Regions from separate parts of the Variovorax sp. 160MFSha2.1 genome, predicted to be linked through region 1. Evidence: predicted binding sites of a transcription regulator. Region 1 holds the regulator's gene; each other region holds the start of a gene.

Region 1 (2,199 bases):
GGTGCCGTTGCCGGTGGTGGCAAGCACCAGTCCGCGCAGAGGATCCACTCCGCCCGCCTGAAGCAGCGCCTCGATCACCGCACCGCTGGCACCGGCGTGGCTCATCACGATCTCCACGCGCGGCCACTGCACCTCGGTAGCACCGAAGAGCTTCACTACCGGCAGCGTTCCGCCTTGCGGCCACGACCGGACAAGGCGTACCTCGCCCTCCTCCACATAGCCCACGGGGCCCGCATCGCCCGAAGCAAAGGCGTCCAGCCGATAGGTATGGACCTTCTGGATGTCGACGCCGGCATGGATCGCCCCCGCGCACACCACGGTGACTCCGTGCGCACCCCGTGAGGCGGCGACGCTGATCGCATCACGAACGTTCTGCGGACCGTCCGGCGACAGCGCAGTGGCTGGGCGCATCGCGCAGGTCAGCACGACGGGCTTGGACGGCACCAGCACAGAATGCAGGAAGAACGCGGTTTCCTCGATCGTGTCGGTGCCGTGCGTGATCACCACACCCGCCACATCGGCCTGCGCCAGCCAGTGCGCGCAGCGCCGGGCCAACTGCTGCCAGATGGCGAAGGACATGTCCTTGCTGTCGACCTGAGCCACCTGCTCGGCCTCCAGCATCACGCCGTCGGGTGCCTCGATGCCACCCAGCAGGTCGGCCACGCCCACCTGCGCGGCGGTGTAGCCGATGTTGTCGCCGCTGCTGGCGGCCCGGCCCGCGATGGTGCCGCCGGTGCCCAGAACCACCACGCGGCGCGGCAGTTCGGGCGAAGAGGAATTGACCATGGCTTGTCAACTTCTAAAAACTGGTTAAAAATACAGGCACTGGATATCCAACCAGTGCCGCAAGGAACCACACATGCAGTTCGCCGTGAAGCTTACAGCCCGCCAGCAGCAGATCCTGGACCTCATCCAGAGCGCCATCGCACGCACCGGTGCGCCACCCACGCGCGCCGAAATCGCCAATGAACTCGGATTCAAATCGGCCAATGCCGCCGAAGAGCACCTGCAGGCACTGGCGCGCAAGGGCGTCATCGAGCTGGTCAGCGGCACCTCGCGTGGCATCCGCCTCAAGGGCGACGCGCTGCGCTCGCTCAACGAAACGCGCCATCGCGAGGGTGGACAGTTCTCCCTCTCGCTGCCCGGCATGGCCCAGCTGGCGCTGCCGCTCATCGGCCGTGTCGCAGCCGGCTCGCCAATCCTGGCTCAAGAGCACGTCGACCAGACCTTCTACGTCGAGAACACGCTGTTCCAGCGCCAGCCCGACTACCTGCTCAAGGTGCGCGGCATGTCGATGCGCGACGCCGGCATCATGGACGGCGACCTGCTCGCGGTGCAGGCCACCAAGGAAGCACGCAACGGCCAGATCGTTGTCGCGCGCCTGGGCGACGAAGTGACCGTCAAGCGCCTGAAGCGCAACAAACAGGTCATCGAGCTGCACGCCGAGAACCCCGATTACCCGACCATCATCGTGCAGCCCGGCGAGCCTTTCGAAATCGAAGGCCTCGCGGTCGGCCTCATCCGCAACACCATGCTGATGTAGGCCGCGGCGGCCTGCTTTCCAGAGCAACAGCACCCCATCCGGCAGCGACAGGTGGCGGGCGTATGGCGAAGCTTCTTCGCCATCACCCTGTCGCGGCCGATTCAAGAAATCCTGCCTGTGTTCAACCTCATACTTTTTTGGAGTTCACATGGGAATCGCCCTCCTCGCCATCGCCGACATCTGGATGCCGCTGCAATCGCTGGCCAACCGGCTGATGCCGGCACGCCGCCCCTCCCATCGCAGGGATCATCTCGATTCCGCAGAGTCCTCCGCTGGACTGCGCTACGTGGCCGTGCGCCCCGCCTGTGCAGCCCGCACCGGCGGCACCGCCCCTTCTGAAAAAGCCGCTGCGGCACGCCCGCTGCGCGTGGTCCGCGTGGTCGACGGCAAGGGCCAGCAGCGCAACAGCAACCGGGTGCTGATCTCCGGCCGCATGGCCGACGTCTGCGCCGAACTCGACCGCCTGGCCGCTCTGGAAGCCGCCGAAACCATGGCTGCGGCCCCTCGCTCGACGCGTCTGCATTGAACCTGCACTGAGCCCGGCATCGGGTCCTGTACGGGGCCCGAACCGCTCTACAAGCGGCTGCAGGGCGGGTATCCAAACGTTCGCCGGCGCGACATTCCAATGCTGCGAGGCACAATGGCACGCCATGAAC
Region 2 (2,199 bases), 3.0 Mb from region 1:
ACCGCCGCGCCCGAGGTGCGCAGGCTGCGCAGCAGGGCATCGGCCAGCACCTGGTCGTCTTCGGCAATCAGAATCCGCATGCGTCACCTCCGGCCTGTTTCAGGTGTCGGGCGTCCTCGGGGCGCCGTTCACGGTTGTCTCTTCGCAGGAGTCTAGCCCGCCGTATAGGCTTCGAGTCCGATGGTTACCACGGTGGCGATCTCGTCGCCCACGCTGCTCCTGAACTCCTTCTCGGCCTGCATGACGGCGCCGCGGAAGGCGTCGAGCCAGGCCAGCCCGTCGGCGGTGAAGAGCACGCGCCGCGCCCGCGCGTCCAGCGGATCGGGCCCGCGCGTGACCAGCCCCCAGGCCTCGCACTGGTCGACCAGCGCGCCCATCGCCTGCTTGGTCATGCCGGCGCGCTCGGCCAGTTCGGTGAGGCGCGAGCCCTCGCGCGACAGGTGCCGCGTGATGTGGATGTGCGCCGCGCTCACCTGCGCGCGCGCCGCGAGGTTCGACAGGGCCAGCGGCACTTCGACGTCGTGCGCCATCAGCTCCAGCACGCGCTCGTCGAAGCGGCGCATGGCGTGGCCCAGCAGGCGGCCCAGGTGGGTCTGGCGCCAGGCGTCTTGGTCGGCGGGGAAGGGGGCTTCGGCCATGGCGCCGAATGGTAAAGCAAACTGACCAAAAAACAGGTTTACGCCGAGGAATCAGCCCCTACACTACTGTTCAAGCATCCAGCCTGTAGTTAAACGCAGATGGATGGTGTCACAGACAAGCCATTGATCTTCAAGGAGTTTTTCACATGGACGCAGCAGTCAAGGGTTCGAACATCGGCGCCAACAGCGAGAAGGCCAAAGCCCTGCAGGCCGCGCTGGCCCAGATCGAAAAGCAGTTCGGCAAGGGCACCATCATGCGGCTGGGCGAGGGCGAGGCGCTGGAGGACATCCAGGTGGTCTCTACCGGCTCGCTGGGCCTGGACATCGCCCTGGGCGTCGGCGGCCTGCCGCGCGGCCGCGTCGTCGAAATCTACGGCCCTGAATCCTCGGGCAAGACCACCCTCACGCTGCAGGTCATCGCCGCCATGCAGAAGCAGGCCGGCACCTGCGCCTTCGTCGACGCCGAACACGCCCTCGACGTGCAATACGCCCAGAAGCTCGGCGTGAACCTGTCGGACCTGCTGATCAGCCAGCCCGACACCGGCGAGCAGGCGCTCGAGATCGTCGATTCGCTGGTGCGCTCGGGCGCCGTCGACCTGATCGTGGTCGACTCGGTCGCCGCGCTCACGCCCAAGGCCGAAATCGAAGGCGAGATGGGCGACTCGCTGCCCGGCCTTCAGGCCCGCCTGATGAGCCAGGCGCTGCGCAAGCTCACCGCCACCATCAAGAAGACCAACTGCATGGTCATCTTCATCAACCAGATCCGCATGAAGATCGGCGTCATGTTCGGCTCGCCCGAAACCACCACCGGCGGCAACGCGCTGAAGTTCTACGCCTCGGTGCGCCTGGACATCCGCCGCATCGGCACCATCAAGAAGGGCGACGAGGCCATCGGCAACGAAACCAAGGTGAAGGTGGTGAAGAACAAGGTCTCGCCTCCGTTCAAGACGGCCGAGTTCGACATCCTGTTCGGCGAAGGCATCAGCCGCGAGGGCGAGATCATCGACATGGGCGTGAACGCCAAGATCATCGACAAGTCGGGCGCCTGGTACGCCTACAACGGCGAGAAGATCGGCCAGGGCCGCGACAACGCCCGCGAGTTCCTGCGCGAGAACCCCTCGCTGTCGCGCGAGATCGAGAACAAGGTGCGCGAGTCGCTGGGCGTGCCGCTGCTGGCCGCCGATGCCGACGACGTCGCCGAGAAGCCGCAGAAGGCGGCCAAGGCCGACAAGGCAGAGAAGGGCGAGTAACCAGTCAGGGCGCGGCTCTCCGGGACCGCGCCGGCGACCCGCATGGCATTCGACGCCCCATCCCTCAAAGGCCGCGCGCTGCGCCTGCTGAGCCAGCGCGAGCATTCGCGCGCAGAGCTGGAGCGCAAGCTGGCGAAGCACGAGGAAGAGCCCGGCACGCTGGCGAAGGCGCTCGATGAACTGGAGGCCAAGGACTTCATCAGCGAGTCGCGCGTGGTGGCTTCGGTGCTGCACCAGCGCGCGGCCAGTTCGGGCGCGCTGCGGGTGAGGCAGGAACTGCAGGCCAAGGGCATCGCGCCCCAAGCCGTCGC
Region 3 (2,199 bases), 3.1 Mb from region 1:
GAAGGCTTGTCGGTCCACAGCGTCTTGGCGTGCCGCTCGGCGGCCTGCGCGATGACGCGGTTAGACACGTCGAGGATCGGCTGCGTCGAGCGGTAGTTGCGCTCCAGCGTGACCACGCGCGCAGGCTGCGTGAACTGCGAGGGAAAGTCGAGGATGTTGCGTACCGTTGCGCCGCGGAAGGAATAGATCGACTGCGCGTCGTCCCCCACCACCGTCACGCCGCGCCCGTCGGGCTTGAGCGCCAGCAGGATCGACGCCTGCAGCAGGTTGGTGTCCTGGTACTCGTCGACCAGCACATGGTCGAAGCGCGCGCCGATGTGCGCGGCCAGCGCGGGCTCGGCCGCCATCTCGGCCCAGTAGAGCAGCAGGTCGTCGTAGTCGAGCACGTTCTGCCGCTGCTTGGCCTCGACATAAGCGCCGAACAGCTTCTTCAGCTCGGCCTCCCATTCGCCGCACCAGGGAAAGGCTTCCTTGAGCACGTCGGCCAGCGGCGCGCGGGTGTTCACGCAGCGCGAGTAGATCGACAGGCAGGTGCCCTTGCGCGGGAAGCGGTTGACGGTGGAAGAAAGCCCGAGCTCGTGGCGCACCAGCCCCATCAGGTCTTCGGCGTCGCCGCGGTCGTGGATGGTGAAATTCTCGTCGAGCCCGATCTGCGGCGCGTACTCGCGCAGCAGCCGCGCGCCGATGCCGTGGAAGGTGCCGGCCCACGGCAGCGCGGGCGGCGCCTCCGACTTCAGCCCCAGCACCTGCGCCAGCACGCGGCCGGCGCGGCGCTCCATTTCCTGCGCGGCGCGGCGCGAGAAGGTCAGCAGCAGCAGGCGCTGCGGATCGACGCCGCCGGCGATGAGGGTCGCGACGCGGTGCGCCAGCGTGCTGGTCTTGCCCGAACCAGCCCCGGCGATGACGAGCAGCGGCCGTTCGTCCGGGCCGGCGGTGGCCGCGGCCACACCGTGCTCCACCGCCGCGCGCTGCGCCTCGTTGAGCGAGGCCAGCGCCTGCGCCAGGCGTTCGGCCTGGGTCTTCGGCGCGGCGGAAAAAACGGGAAGCGCAGTGCTCTGCATGGACCGTGACTTTACTGTATGCCCGTCCAGTCCAGCCACCTCGCCGACATGTGGCCGGTGACATAATCGCGCCACGCTGCAACCGGAGATTTTTCCAATGGAAACCGCCCCGTCTCGGCAGCTTTCAACTCCCTTTCGCTGACGCTTTTTTCGCGCTTCCTGCGCACGTCGGGCCGGGGAATTGAAAGCGCCCCTCCCCCTCGCCCACCGTCCAGTCAGTCATTCCCGGGAGTGAGCCCCATGCTCAACATCTTCACGCTCGCCAACGGCCGCCTAGTCCAGGAAGAAATCGAGGCCCTCGAAGAGCTCTCCAGATTCCAGCCGATCTGGGTCGACCTCGAGTCGCCCACGCTCGAAGAGAAGCGCTGGATCAAGCAGTACTACGGCCTGTCCATCCCCGAAGACGCGATGGACGAGGACATCGAGGAATCGGCGCGCTTCTACGAGGAAGACAACGGCGAGCTGCACATCCGCTCCGACTTCCTGATCGACGACGACGAAGCCCCCCGCGCCGTGCGCGTGGCCTTCATCCTCAACCAGCACAACACCGACCTGCGCAGCCGCGGCGTGCTGTTCTCGATCCACGACGAGGACGTGCCCGTGTTCCGCCTGCTGCGCATGCGCGCGAGGCGCGCACCGGGGCTGATCGAGGACGCCAAGGAAGTGATGCTCAAGCTCTTCGACGCCGACGCCGAATACTCGGCCGACTCGCTGGAGAACATCTACGACGAGCTCGAGGCCGCGAGCAAGAAGGTTCTGTCGGGCAACGTCAGCGACGAGCTGGCCGGCGAGGTGCTCGGCGCCATCGCGCGGCAGGAAGACCTGAACGGGCGCATCCGCCGCAACGTGATGGACACGCGCCGCGCCGTCAGCTTCATGATGCGCAGCAAGATGCTCAACGCCGAGCAGTTCGAGGAGGCCCGCCAGATCCTGCGCGACATCGAGTCGCTGGACAACCACACGGCCTTCCTCTTCGACAAGATCAACTTCCTGATGGATGCGACCGTCGGTTTCATCAACATCAACCAGAACAAGACCATCAAGATCTTCTCGGTGGCCAGCGTGGCGCTGCTGCCGCCGACGCTGATCGCCAGTATCTACGGCATGAACTTCAAGTTCATGCCCGAGCTCGACTGGG
Region 4 (2,199 bases), 400 kb from region 1:
AACTCCAGCGCACGCGCGCCGCGCTGGCGGGCACGCAGCCAGAACTGCAGCGAGGTCAGCAGCCGATTGGCCGACCACATGAGCTCGGGCGCGGTCTCGGCCAGCGCCGGCAGCTCCAGCTTCTGCTCGAACACGTCGGGCAGCGTGAGCCACGAATGGCTTTCGGGGCGCAGGCCCCAAGCGATGTCGAGCGCCTCGCGAAGACCGGTGCCGAAGCGCCGCGTGAGTCCGCCGCGCGGCAGCGCAGCCACATCGCCCCAGCTGCGGCAACCCAGGCGCGCGAGCAGGTCGAGGTGCTCATGGGCGGCGGTCAAGGTGTCCAGCGGCAGGCCGGCGGGTATCTCCTTCGGCCGCTTCTCGTCGCGGGCGAACAGGCGCAGCCGCGCCAGCGCGATCAGGCTGGTGGCGCCCTGTGCGCCCAGCATGCGCGCGTCGGGCACGGGGTTGTCGGCCAGCAGCAGGCGCATCAGCGTCATGCGCCCGCCCCAAAGGCGCTCGCAGGCGGAGACTTCGAGCATCAGGGCTTCGTCGAGCCAGGCGACGTGGGGCGTGTACTTCAGGGCCCACCAGCCCAGGGACTCGGGCGTGGGCATCGCCGCCAGGGCTTCGGGCGTGTCGGTCGTACCGGCTTCAGGCAACCACCGCAAGGCGATCCAGTGCATCCGGGCCTCCTTTCCATGCGTCGATGCGCACCACCGTGGCCGAGGCTGCCGGCTCGCCCGCAGGGGCCACACCCTGCTGCTGCAGGCGCAGCTTGCGCCGCAGCCGGGCGGCGGCCAGCAGCGCGGTCATGCGCTCGTTGCGCGCCGGCAGCATCACCGGCGCGGCCAGCGGCGGGCCTCGGCGCTTGAGGATGTGCAGTTCGATCTGCGACACGTCGGCTTCGCTGCGGTCGGCCTGGATGCGCAGCCGCGCGGGCGATGCCGACAGCGCCACCGACTCGGGCCGGCACACGAAGAGCAGCACCTCGTGCTGCGCGGCCGCCAGCTGCAGCCGCCTCAGCTCGCCCACCCGCGCCTGCGGCAGCCAGGCCAAGACAGCGGACACATCGGCGCAGCGCAGCGCCTGTTCGCAGGCCCACAGCCGCGCGGCCGGGGCCTCGCTGCGCACCCACATCAGCGCCTCCACCGGCAGCCCCTGCGCCGCGAGGGAGGCGCCGCAGGGCTCGTAGGGCGCGCCGATCAGCACCACCGGCCCGCCCCGCGCGACCACCGCCTGCGCCAGCGCGGGCAGCAGCAGCCGCCAGACATGGGCTTCGGGCGCAGGCAGCAGCAGTTCCGTCATCGCGCCGACCGGCCAGCCGCCGCCCGGCAGTTCCGCGTCGAGCGCGGCATGGCCGGTGGCGATGACCTGCGCGTCGGCAAGGCCGAGTTCGTCGGCATGCCAGACGCCACGGCCCGCGGCAGCGGAGAAGGAATCGAGGAAAGGGAGGCCCATGGCGATGACTGTTAACTGTATTTTCATACAGTATTTCATGAGCCACAACCAGAAGCCCGGAAAAGCCGTTTCTTCTTCACAGAGCGTTTCACATTGCGGCGAGCTGCGCCTTTCCCATCGTCGGATACTGGCCACGGATGCAGCCCCCGACGATTCCTTTCCACCTCACCCGCGCCGAACTGCTGCGCATGGGCGCCGCGCTGTGCGCCAGCGCCGCGCTCCCCGCCTTCGCCCAACCCCAGTCCAAGCCAGCCATGAACACCCGCCCCATCCCCTCCACCCGCGAGGCGCTGCCCGTGATCGGCTGCGGCACCTGGATCGGCTTCGACCAGCGCCCCGGCACCGAGGAATACGCGCGCCTGCCCGGCGTGCTCGAGGCTCTCTTCGCAGCCGGCGGCACGGTGATCGACAGCTCGCCGATGTACGGCCGCTCCGAGGAAACCACCGGCGAGCTGCTGGCAGCATCGAAGCAGCAGGTCAGGCCCTTCCTCGCCACCAAGGTGTGGACCTCGGGCCGCGAGGCCGGCATCGCGCAGATGGAGCAGTCCTTCGCGCGGCTGCGCACGCAGCACATGGACCTGATGCAGGTGCACAACCTCGTCGACTGGCGCACGCATCTCGCCACGCTGCGCGGCTGGAAGGAAAAGGGCCGCGTGCGCTACATCGGCGTCACGCACTACACGGCCTCGGCCTACGGCGAGGTCGAGGCGGTGCTGAAGGCCGAGAAGCTCGATTTCCTGCAGATCAACTACTCGCTCGATG

What was found. Region 1 encodes LexA, which represses DNA repair genes until DNA is damaged. Its sites were predicted from a motif close to ACTGTATNNNNATACAGT; they were not measured.
Region 2: the regulator LexA is predicted to act here: its motif matches at 704-721, upstream of recA (recombinase RecA).
Region 3: the regulator LexA is predicted to act here: its motif matches at 1,075-1,092, upstream of ABL838_RS02660 (ATP-dependent helicase).
Region 4: the regulator LexA is predicted to act here: its motif matches at 1,452-1,469, upstream of imuA (translesion DNA synthesis-associated protein ImuA).

What each region holds. Positions count from the first base shown of each region.
Region 1 covers NZ_CP157624.1:3,653,864-3,656,062, forward strand. Annotated here, with positions in the region: gene ABL838_RS16515 (asparaginase) at 1-786, opposite strand, end outside; gene lexA (transcriptional repressor LexA) at 860-1,543, shown strand; gene ABL838_RS16525 (hypothetical protein) at 1,692-2,069, shown strand; gene ABL838_RS16530 (D-2-hydroxyacid dehydrogenase family protein) at 2,194-2,199, shown strand, end outside.
Region 2 covers NZ_CP157624.1:6,654,048-6,656,246, reverse strand. Annotated here, with positions in the region: gene ABL838_RS30820 (response regulator transcription factor) at 1-80, opposite strand, end outside; gene ABL838_RS30815 (MarR family winged helix-turn-helix transcriptional regulator) at 153-638, opposite strand; gene recA (recombinase RecA) at 785-1,888, shown strand; gene recX (recombination regulator RecX) at 1,931-2,199, shown strand, end outside.
Region 3 covers NZ_CP157624.1:602,702-604,900, reverse strand. Annotated here, with positions in the region: gene ABL838_RS02660 (ATP-dependent helicase) at 1-1,061, opposite strand, end outside; gene corA (magnesium/cobalt transporter CorA) at 1,302-2,199, shown strand, end outside.
Region 4 covers NZ_CP157624.1:4,054,170-4,056,368, forward strand. Annotated here, with positions in the region: gene ABL838_RS18385 (Y-family DNA polymerase) at 1-662, opposite strand, end outside; gene imuA (translesion DNA synthesis-associated protein ImuA) at 631-1,437, opposite strand; gene ABL838_RS18395 (aldo/keto reductase) at 1,575-2,199, shown strand, end outside.